DNA from 2 places in the Pseudomonas sp. KH_021 genome. Region 1 is predicted to be linked to the other one. Evidence: predicted binding sites of a transcription regulator. Region 1 holds the regulator's gene; the other holds the start of a gene.
What was found. The regulator sigma-54, encoded in region 1, starts transcription at its own class of promoters, with help from an activator protein. The targets are predictions, from matches to a motif close to ANTGGCATNNANNTTGCTNT.
Positions count from the first base shown of each region.

Region 1 (5,689 bases):
GCAACCTCGGCATCCCGCATCTTTATCAGGGCAGGGAAGATAAATTGGTGGTTCTGGACGAGCTTCTCGGCCAACTCAACCTAAGCTATGAACAAGTGGCCTATCTGGGTGACGACCTGCCTGACCTGCCGGTGATTCGCCGGGTGGGCCTGGGCATGGCCGTGGCCAATGCTGCCGCCTTTGTGCGCGAGCACGCCGATGGTGTCACCCAGGCACGCGGCGGCGAAGGTGCCGTGCGTGAGTTCTGCGAGCTGATCCTGCGTGCCCAGGGCAACCTTGAAGCGGCTCACGCCCATTATCTGTAGAGCGATTCATGTTCATTAAAAAAGCCCGCAATATTGCGCTGTTCTGTGTCGCTGCCGCGCTGCTGGCAGCCGTCGGCTACTGGAACATCAGCCCGCAAAGCTTTCTCGACAATAAACCGGTCGTGACCGTCGACGAGAACGCCATCGACTACTACGCCCTCAATGCGCGCAGCGTGCAGTTCCTGCCCGATGGCAAGCTGCAATATGAAATGACCGCCGACAAGGTGGAGCATGTCATGGCCAGCGAGGTCACCCTGCTGACCAAACCCGACCTGCAGATGTATCGCGGTACCGCCTACCCCTGGCATGTGCAGAGCGAGCGCGGCGAGGTCAACCCCGACGGCACCGAGGTCGAGCTGATCGACTCCGTGCGCATCGCCCGCACCGACCAGAAAAACCGCGCCACGCTCATCACTTCCTCGCGCATCACGGTATTCCCGCAGAAGGAATATGCGCAAACCGAGCAAGCCGTTAGAATCGAGGGCGCTGGCGGCGTGACCACGGCCACAGGCATGAAAGCGTATTTGAACGACAGCAGGATCAACCTGCTGTCCAACGTAAGAGGACAGTATGAGGCTCGTTAAAACCCTTCCTTTCTTGCTCAGCGTGGGCGCAGCACTGGGAAGCGTGAGCGCCTGGGCTCTGCCGACCGACCGCGACCAGCCTATCCGTATTCAGGCTGATGACGCGCAGCTCGATGACAAGCAAGGCATTGCCACGTACAAAGGTGATGTCATCATCACTCAAGGTTCGATGAAGATCACCGGCAACACCGTCACTCTGACCCGCACCCCCGCTGGCGATGTCGATGTGGTGACCGCCATCGGTAGCCTGGCGTACTTCGAGCAACAGCAAAAAGCCACCGACCCGGAAAAGGTCAAGGCCTATGCTGTGACCATCCAGTATCACTCCACGCAAGACCGTATCGTGTTGATCGACCAGGCCAAGGTGATCAACCAGGGCAACACCACCGAAGGCGAGAAGATCGTCTACGACACCGCCACTCAGGTGGCAACCGCTGGCCGCGCTGGAGGCGGTGTGAAAACACCACGCCCACGCATCGACATGGTCATCCAGCCGAAAAAGAAAACCGACGAGCAAAAGGCCCCGTAATGGCGACTCTGAAAGCCCAACACTTGGCCAAAAGCTACAAAAGCCGCCAGGTCGTGCGCGACGTCAGCCTGTCCATCGACAGCGGTCAGATCGTCGGCCTGCTGGGCCCCAATGGCGCTGGCAAGACCACCTGTTTCTACATGATCGTAGGGCTGGTGCAGGCTGACCAGGGCCGCGTGCTGATTGATGACATCGACGTCAGCCACCAACCCATGCACGGTCGCGCCCGTGCCGGTATCGGCTACCTGCCGCAGGAAGCCTCGATCTTTCGCAAGCTGTCGGTGGCCGACAACATCATGGCCATCCTGGAAACCCGCAAGGAGCTGGACAAGGCCGGCCGGGTCAAGGAGCTGGAAAGCCTGCTGCAGGAGTTCCACATCAGCCATATCCGCGACAACCTGGGGATGAGCCTGTCGGGTGGCGAGCGGCGCCGGGTCGAAATCGCCCGCGCACTGGCAACCGCGCCCAAGTTCATCCTGCTCGACGAACCTTTTGCCGGTGTCGACCCGATCTCCGTAGGTGATATCAAGCAGATCATCCATCACTTGAAAGCCAAGGGCATCGGCGTTCTGATCACCGACCACAATGTTCGTGAAACCCTGGATATTTGCGAAACCGCTTACATCGTCAATGATGGCCAACTGATCGCCGAGGGCGACTCGGACGCCATCCTGGCCAACGAACTGGTGAAAGAGGTTTACCTCGGCCACGAGTTCCGCCTGTAATTTCGAGGTGTTTGGCGAGTTGCCTGGAGCGCTTGACTGTCACTAAATTGTTACGGTGCTCTAGGCAAACACTTCAGATTCAGGCATATAACTTGCTTATGTTTGGCGCTCCGGCGCCCTGTAGTGGATGGCGCATGTGCGCCGGCAAATAAGGTGTAAAGCCCCTGCCATGAAACCATCGCTCGTCCTAAGAATGGGCCAGCAACTGACGATGACACCTCAGTTGCAACAGGCCATCCGTTTGCTCCAGCTGTCGACCCTGGACCTCCAACAGGAAATCCAGGAAGCACTGGAATCGAACCCGATGCTCGAACGCCAGGAAGAAGGCGACGACTTCGACAACAGTGACCCACTGGCCGATAACATCGAACAGAAAACCCCGTCGGACCTCCAGGAGCCCAGCTACCAGGAAAACGCACCGACCGTGGAGAACCTTGAAGAAGGCGAGTGGAACGAACGCATCCCCAACGAATTGCCGGTCGATACGGCCTGGGAAGACATCTACCAGACCAGCGCCAGCAGCCTGCCCAGCAACGACGATGACGAGTGGGACTTCACCACCCGCACGTCCGCCGGCGAAAGCCTGCAGAGCCACCTGCTCTGGCAGTTGAACCTGGCGCCGATGTCCGACACCGACCGCCTGATTGCCGTCACCTTGATCGACTGCATCAACAGCCAGGGCTACCTGGACGAAACCCTCGAGGAAATCTGCGAGTCGTTCGACCCGGAGCTGGACATCGAACTGGACGAGATCGAAGCCGTCCTGCACCGCGTGCAACAATTCGAGCCCGCCGGCATCGCCGCCCGCAACCTGGGCGAGTGCCTGTTGTTGCAACTGCGCCAACTGCCGCCCAAGACGCCTTGGCTAACGGAAGCCAAGCGTCTGGTTACCGATTTCATCGACGTGCTCGGCAGCCGTGACTACAGCCAGCTGATGCGCCGCATGAAAATCAAGGAAGACGAACTGCGCCAGGTGATCGAGCTGGTGCAGAGCCTCAACCCGCGCCCCGGTTCACAGATCGAGTCGTCCGAACCCGAGTACGTGGTGCCAGACGTGATCGTGCGCAAGGACAGCGAGCGCTGGCTGGTGGAGCTGAACCAGGAATCAGTGCCGCGTTTGCGCGTCAATCCGCAATACGCAGGCTTCGTTCGTCGCGCCGACACCAGCGCCGACAACACCTTCATGCGCAATCAACTGCAGGAAGCCCGCTGGTTCATCAAGAGCCTGCAAAGCCGCAACGAAACGCTGATGAAAGTTGCCACCCAGATCGTCGAGCACCAGCGCGGCTTCCTGGACCACGGCGACGAAGCCATGAAGCCTTTGGTGCTGCACGATATCGCCGAGGCAGTAGGCATGCATGAGTCAACTATTTCGCGGGTTACCACCCAGAAATACATGCATACCCCGCGCGGTATCTACGAGCTGAAGTATTTTTTCTCAAGCCACGTCAGCACCTCTGAAGGCGGTGAATGCTCGTCTACAGCCATCCGCGCGATCATCAAAAAACTGGTTGCCGCGGAAAATCAGAAAAAGCCATTGAGTGACAGCAAGATCGCTGGTTTACTGGAGGCACAGGGCATCCAGGTAGCCCGTCGCACCGTCGCCAAGTACCGCGAGTCCCTCGGCATTGCACCGTCGAGCGAACGCAAGCGATTGATGTAACGGCCTTGAGATGAGCCACAGCGTTTCAGTGGCAAGCCCGTGGGCTTGCCTCTTTATGCACTGGCAACATAGGAGAAGCTGTATGCAAGTCAACATCAGTGGACAACATGTAGAAGTCACCGAGCCATTGCGCACCTACATCGGGGAAAAACTCGATCGACTGGAGCGTCACTTCGACAAGATTACCAATGTGCAGATCATCCTCAAGGTCGAAAAGTTGCAGCAGAAGATCGAGGCTACCCTGCAGATTCCCGGCAATGAGGTTGTTGCCAATGCCGAGCATGAAGACATGTATGCCGCTATTGACTCCCTTACCGACAAGCTCGATCGCCAACTGAAAAAACACAAGGAAAAACAGCAGAGCCTCCTGAATGGCCAGGCTGCTCGCTGACACCCCCCTCACATGATCCGACTTGAAACTATCCTGACCGCCGGCCGTTCTCTTGTGAACGTGCCGGGCGGCAGTAAAAAGCGTGTACTCGAACAAATTGCAAATCTGATCCACCGGGAAGTACCCCAGCTGGATATGCAACTTGTGTTCGAAAGCCTGATTGCCCGTGAAAAACTGGGCTCTACCGGTTTCGGCAATGGCATTGCCATTCCTCACTGCCGGCTAAAGGGGTGCGACGGCCCCATCAGCGCCCTGCTTCACCTTGATGCACCCATAGATTTCGACGCCATCGACGGCGCACCGGTAGACCTGCTGTTCGTTCTGCTGGTCCCGGAGGCTGCCACCGATGCTCACCTGGAGCTGCTGCGCCAGATAGCCAGCATGCTTGATCGCAAGGACGTTCGTGATCGCCTGCGTACCGCGAGCAGCAACGAAGCCCTGTATCAAGTCGTCCTGGATGAACAGAGCGGTCACTAATCATGCGTTTGATCATCGTCAGCGGCCGATCCGGCTCAGGTAAAAGTACTGCACTCGATGTACTGGAGGATAACGGCTTCTACTGCATCGACAACTTGCCGGCAGGCCTGCTGCCGCAATTGGCCGAGAATGCGCTGATCAATACCGAGTTGCTGCAACCCAAGGTTGCCGTTTCCATTGATGCGCGCAACTTGCCCAGCCACTTGACGCGCTTTCCCGAACTGCTCGATGAAGCACGTGGCCGGCACATCCATTGCGACGTGTTGTACCTGGATGCCGATGAAGAAACCCTGCTCAAGCGTTTCTCCGAGACACGTCGGCGCCATCCACTGACCAATCCCTCGCGCTCGCTGGCAGAAGCCATCCGTGTCGAGAGCGATCTGCTGGGCCCGATCGCAGACCTTGCCGACCTCAAGATCAACACCACCAACCTCAACCTCTACCAACTGCGTGACACCATCAAGTTGCGCCTGCTGGACAAACCCGAGGCGGGTACGGCGTTTTTGGTCGAATCGTTCGGCTTCAAGCGCGGCATGCCAGTCGATGCCGACTTGGTGTTTGATGTGCGCTGCTTGCCCAACCCCTACTGGAAGCCGGAACTGCGCGATCATTCAGGGCTTGAACAACCCGTGGTCGACTATCTCGCTGCCCAGCCCGATGTCGAGGAAATGTTCCAGGACATCTCCAGCTATCTGCTCAAGTGGCTGCCGCGCTTTGCCGCCAGTAACCGTGCCTACGTCACGATCGCCATTGGCTGCACAGGCGGACACCATCGCTCCGTTTATCTGACCGAGCGCCTGGGCCAAGTCCTGCAGCAATCCCTCAAGAATGTTCAGGTTCGCCACCGCGACCTCAGCTGAAAGGACCCTCCCCGCGATGCCCGCTCTTGAAATCACCATTATCAACAAGCTTGGCTTGCACGCTCGCGCGGCAGCCAAGTTCGTCGGCGTCGCTGGCCAGCACCGCTGCCAGGTCCGAGTCGGGCGCACACCCGAGACCATGGTCGACGGCAAGA
Region 1 is NZ_CM174477.1:869,872-875,560, reverse strand. It holds gene AC3IX4_RS04160 (KdsC family phosphatase) at 1-305, shown strand, start outside; gene lptC (LPS export ABC transporter periplasmic protein LptC) at 314-889, shown strand; gene lptA (lipopolysaccharide transport periplasmic protein LptA) at 876-1,418, shown strand; gene lptB (LPS export ABC transporter ATP-binding protein) at 1,418-2,143, shown strand; gene AC3IX4_RS04140 (RNA polymerase factor sigma-54) at 2,313-3,806, shown strand; gene hpf (ribosome hibernation-promoting factor, HPF/YfiA family) at 3,889-4,197, shown strand; gene ptsN (PTS IIA-like nitrogen regulatory protein PtsN) at 4,210-4,674, shown strand; gene rapZ (RNase adapter RapZ) at 4,677-5,534, shown strand; gene AC3IX4_RS04120 (HPr family phosphocarrier protein) at 5,551-5,689, shown strand, end outside.

Region 2 (5,689 bases), 1.7 Mb from region 1:
CACCCGCGGGGAGCCGGGCACTCGATTCTGATGTTTAGACATTAAAAGACCTCTGCGACAGTAAGCCGTATTTTTGTTTTTATAAGTGACCGCCGAATAAGCGGTAGTCGGGTCTTGCCGGGAGGAATGACGTCCTCCCGGTCCAGCTATTCAGTCGTTGATCGACACCGGCTCCAGGCCAAACAGCATCGGAGGCAATTGCTGCCCCAACAGATAAGCCCCGAGCATGCCCGCAGTGTCATCAGCGTTCTGGGTAATATGGTTGGAGGCAGCGATCACATCGCGCAAGATGCGTTGCAGCGGGTTGTTCAGGTAAATGCCACGGGCCGAGGTGGCCTTGAACAGCAGCATCACCGCCTCTTCGCAATCACGACCGACACGGGCGATGTCGAGCATGTAGTGCACTCGGTCAAAGGCCGGCACCAGCTCGCGCCGCTCGACGTATTCGGTGCTCTCGGCGAGCATCTGCATCAGACGCGCACGGGCCGAGCGCACGCGGACCACCGCGTTGCCCAGACGATCCTTGACATACGGGCTCAGTGCCGCGCCCCCACCATCGGTGGTGTTGGTGCGCACGCTCATCTGGCGGATGTATTCATCGATCCCGCCCTGGGCCATGCCCACAATCAGCGCCGATACAGCGCCAAAAAAGATCTGATTGAACGGATACAGGTAGTGCGTCGGACGATCACTGTAGTTGTACTGAATCAGACTGTGGGCGCGGTGATAAGGCACGAAGGCGTGCTTGATCACCAGGCTCTTGCTGCCAGTACCGGCCAGGCCGAACACATGCCAGTCATCTTCGATCACCCACGCAGAGCTGGGCACCAGCATCGACATGCGATCAATCACAGTGCCGTTGGCATCACGTCGCAAACCACCGAGGAACGCCCATTTACCGTGATCGCAACCGCTGGAGGTTTTCCAGGTGCCGCTGATATTGAAACCGCCCTCGACCTCTTCGACCTTGCCGAACGGTGGGTAGGACGAAGCGGTGATTACTGTGTTGTCTTCACCCCAGGCATCCAGGCACGCCTGCTCTGGCAAGGAGCCGTATTCCCACTGGTGGATGCCCAGGATCATCATGTTCCAGGCACTGCTGCCGCAGCCACGACCCAACTCCATCAGCACTTTGTAGAACACCGCGGGATTCATCTCCCAGCCGCCATATTCCTTGGGCTGGAGGATCTTGAAGAAACCGGCTTCAACGAACGCCTCGATGGTCTGGCTGGACACCATGCGGTTCTTTTCCACCGACTCGGCTTTGTCCATCAGCATCGGGATCAACCCTCGCGCGCGTTCCAACAATTGCGCTTCGGTCGGAATCGCCTGGGCATCCACAGGCTCGGTTGGCTTGACGAAGTTGTTCATAGGTCTGTGATCTCTTATTTATTTTTGTGTTTGCACGTCGCACGTCGTCAGGGTTTCACTTGAGCGCAGCGAACTTGCTGTTGAAGTACACCAAGGGGCCATCCTGTTCTTGCAGGCCCCGGACGCCGACCACCTCGCCGATGAACATGTCGTGGGTGCTGGCCGGTATCACTTGTTCCAGCCGGCACTCGAAGCTGACCAATGCGTCTTCGAGCAGCGGCACGCCGGTCACCCCCGACTCCCAGCAACCTTGCGCGAAGCGCTCCTCACCACTGACCCCCTCGACCATTCCGGCAAAGCGTTTGGCAATGAACTCCTGGTCATGGGCCAGCACATTGATGCTGAAAGCCCCTGCCCGCTGAATCACCTCATGGGCGCGAACATTGCGGTTCACGCAAATCAGCAAGCGTGGTGGGTCGGCGGTGATCGAACACACCGCCGTGGCGGTCAACCCGGCTCTTTCGCTGTCACTGCCGCTGGCGATCACCACACAGGCACCGGCCAGATGGCGCATGCCTTTACAGAAATCAGCGGTAGCGACTGTTGGCGCAGTCACTGCTGGCGTACTGCTCGATTGAATGGCGTTTAACATCTGGAATACCTCGCTGTTTCGCAGGCACAAGTGGCCCTCGATGCGTGTTCACTGCCCGGTCGTGCCGGGCGGCCGCGGGTGATCAGAGAACAATGTTGCGCTTGTGACCCCAGTCGCTCATTTTGTTGAACGCTTTGACTTCCCAGCGCTGATCATCGATCACCACTCCACCCCAACCCATTTCGAAATTGAAACCCGAAGGGGTTTGGGCATAAAAAGAAAACGTTTTGTCATTCGGGTGATGCCCCAGTTCGAGAATGATCGGAATGCCCGCCTTGACGCAGCGGTCGTAGGCCATGCCGACGTCGTCCATGCTTTGCACCTGGACCATGAAATGGTTGAGCACCTTGGGCATTGGCGCCTGAGCGGTGGCGATCGAGTGGTGGCGGCCCGTGGCGGTGTGGAAGAACGTGGCGTCGACCACCATGCCCGGCTGCACTTCCTCGCGGATGTAGTCACTGACCCGCAGCTTCAACACGTCGGTGTAGAACTTCACGGTCTGCGGGCCGTTCTTGGCAAACGGCAGGATGTGACCTATGCCCAGTTCGCCGGTGACGAAACCGCCCTTGAGCACGGTCGAATGGAACACATCGTTCAGGCCTGCTTCGGCATGGCCAAAGAAAAACTCGTGGGTAAAACCGTTCGGGTCCTGGCAGCTGTAGGCTTTTTCGACCCGACGGCGCTGCAACAGCTCCCTGGACAGTTGCTCAACCTGAACGCCTTTGTCACGCAGCTCGGCAACATAGCTTTCCAGCTCCTGCTCGGAGCGCAGTTGCCAGCCCGCCACAAGAATGTCGTCGATCGGATTCTTCTCCAGGAAGAACCGCTGGGCGTACTCATCCATTCGCAAGGTCAGACCCTGCTCATCGCGACTGGCGACTTGCATGCCGATAATGTCTGTGGCCAGCCACTGCCATTTATCGAGGTCGCTTACACCAAATCCTGCATAGGCCAATGAGTGAATTTCTGCCACTTGCCTGTACCTCTTGTTATTTTTGTCTAGCTGCTCCGCGGGGTGTACCCGTTGATGAGCAGTGCTGACAGGACAAGAGCAAGCGCTGTGCCAGTTGTTGAAACTCACTCAACCAAAATAAATATTTCTTTATATTCAAAGTGTTATTGAGACTATTGCGAGTTAGAAACTTGCCGATTGCTCTCCGGGCGAGCCTCCCAAAGGCTACGAAAATTCAGAATGTTATGAATTTCATGTAAGGATTTTCGTGATTTGCCATTGCGCAAAGAAAAACCTTGCGAGAACCCCAGTAAGCGATACCGTAGCATTCACCTCAAGCATCAGCGTCGGCGGCCATTGGCGACCGCCTGGCATCGAGTTTGCCTTCAATAAATAAAAAACATGGGCTCATCAGATGACTACTTCCCCAATCGATGACACCGAGCGCACTCGCCATGCGCGCAGCCGACATGGCATCAACATCATCACCGACCTGCGTTTCCCGGACATGCAGGACTTGGTCGATCGACTTTATTTCAACCCCAAGGAAGGTCTGATCTGGCTGGGTGACAAACGCATGATGCTCATGCATGTCGAAGCCTTTGGGGCACTGCGTCAGGAGCTGTTGGAAAGTAACGGCGTGGAATTCACCCGTGGCCTGTTGACGCGGGTCGGTTACCTGACCGGCCAACGCGATGCTGACCTTGCGATCCAGGCTCGTGGTACTGGTAATGAACTGGATATCTGCGCCGCTGGCGGTCAATTACACGCCCTTTCGGGCATCGTCGAAGTCGAGCCCGTGTGCATCGAGTTCGATCAGGCCAAGGGCTTCAAGTACGGCGAATTCACCTGGAAGCGCTCGGTCGAGAGTGATGTGCATATCGCCGCCAACGGTGTCAGCACCGACCCTATTTGCTGGATGGAAGTAGGCTACAGCTCAGGCTTCATGAGCCGCCTGATGGGCCGTCGCCTACTGGCCCGGGAAATCGAGTGCCAGGGCTGTGGGCATAACCGCTGCCGGGTCATCGTCAAACCCGTTGAGGAATGGGACAACACCGAGGACGACCTCAAGTACTTTCAGCCGCAGATCACCGACCATCGTCGGGCACAACCGATCAAGCCGGTGAAAACCGCCGCCATGCCCGCGCAGTCACCCTTCGGACTGGAAGATAGCCGGCCAGTAGAGACCGCCCTCGACCGTCCGGTGGGCAGTTCCGCCGCCTACCACATCGCCATGCACAAGATCCTGCGGGTGGCGGGCACCAACGCAACGGTACTGTTGCTGGGCGAGAGTGGCGTGGGTAAAACCATGTTCGCCCACGAACTGCACAGCAACAGCCTGCGCGCCAACACCCCGTTCGTTGAAATCAACTGCGCGGCGATCCCCGAGCAGTTGATCGAGTCAGAGCTGTTCGGTGTGCAGCGTGGCGCCTATTCGGGGGCGACCGATCCGCGTCCCGGGCGCTTTGAAATTGCCGACGGCGGCACGATTTTTCTCGATGAAGTCGCCACCTTGAGCATGACCGCCCAAGGCAAACTGCTGCGCGTATTGCAAAGCGGTCACCTGGAGCGTCTGGGCAGTAACAAAACCATCAAGGTCGATGTGCGGGTGATCGCGGCCACCAACGAAGACCTGGCTAGTGCGGTCAAGGCCGGGCGCTTTCGCAGCGACCTGTTCTATCGCCTGAATGTATTCCCGATCACCATCGCCCCGCTGCGCGAGCGCAAGGACGACCTGCCGCTGCTACTCGACACCGTCATGCGCCGGCTGAGCACCTTGCATGGTCGGCAACTGGCCGGCGTGACGCCACGCGCCCTGCAAGTGATTCTGGACTACCACTGGCCGGGCAATATTCGTGAATTCGAGAACGTTATCGAACGTGCGATCATTCTCGCCGATGACGGCGACTTGCTGGATATTCGCCATCTGTCGGGGCTCGATGCCCTGGGTGGGCAGCTCGAGCGCATCGGTACGGTGAGCTGGGATACCGGGCCGGCCATCGGCATTCGCATGCCTGACGCCCATCCGCCGACCGTGGCAGCGGCTCAACAGGTCAATGCCAGTCACGATCAACTGATGGCCGTGGCACAACGCACACTACAGCGTGGCCCGGTGCGCTTGAGCGAGATTGAAGAGGTGTACATCGAGGTGGCCATGCAACTGAGTGAAAACAACATCTCCCGTGCGGCCACCTTGTTGGGACTGAGCCGTGCGCAGCTCGACTATCGGCTGAAAAAAATATCGCTGGACGAGTCCAGGGATTCCTAGTGAATGGCCAGCACCGGGACATCACCCGGTGCTGGCCATTCATTCAACGAGGCGCCCTGCTCGGGGCGTGATCAATCGAAAGCTCAGTTGAAAGCGTTGGCGGAATCAACGCTGCTGCAAAAGCGCGCGATGCTGGCCATGGAGTTTGCATGCTCCTGCGCCGACGGCGAGGCGCAGCAGTCTTCCAGTACCACCACGTCAAAGTCACGGTCGTGAGCATCGCGCACCGTGGCTTGAACCACCGCTTGGGTACTCACGCCGCTGCAGTAAATGCGCTCGATGCCTTCACGCCGCAACAGCACTTCAAGACGAGTGGCGTAGAACGGCGAAACCCGGTGTTTGACGATGTCCCACTCATGGGCCAGGGGTGCCAGCTCATCATGGACCGCGCCACCCCAGGCATCCTTCTTCAGAATGCCGTTTTTGGCGATTGGGCCGAACACCTGGGAGTTGGGGTTGGCTTCGCGATGGTCGTCGGAAAACGCTACCCGCACATAAGCCACCG
Region 2 is NZ_CM174477.1:2,538,842-2,544,530, reverse strand. It holds gene AC3IX4_RS11885 (DUF1302 domain-containing protein) at 1-42, opposite strand, end outside; gene AC3IX4_RS11880 (acyl-CoA dehydrogenase family protein) at 151-1,371, opposite strand; gene AC3IX4_RS11875 (flavin reductase family protein) at 1,427-1,963, opposite strand; gene AC3IX4_RS11870 (VOC family protein) at 2,046-2,936, opposite strand; gene AC3IX4_RS11865 (sigma 54-interacting transcriptional regulator) at 3,331-5,184, shown strand; gene AC3IX4_RS11860 (cysteine hydrolase family protein) at 5,268-5,689, opposite strand, start outside.
Region 2: a site for sigma-54 is predicted at 3,283-3,302, ahead of AC3IX4_RS11865 (sigma 54-interacting transcriptional regulator). Genes of this name have one in related genera too.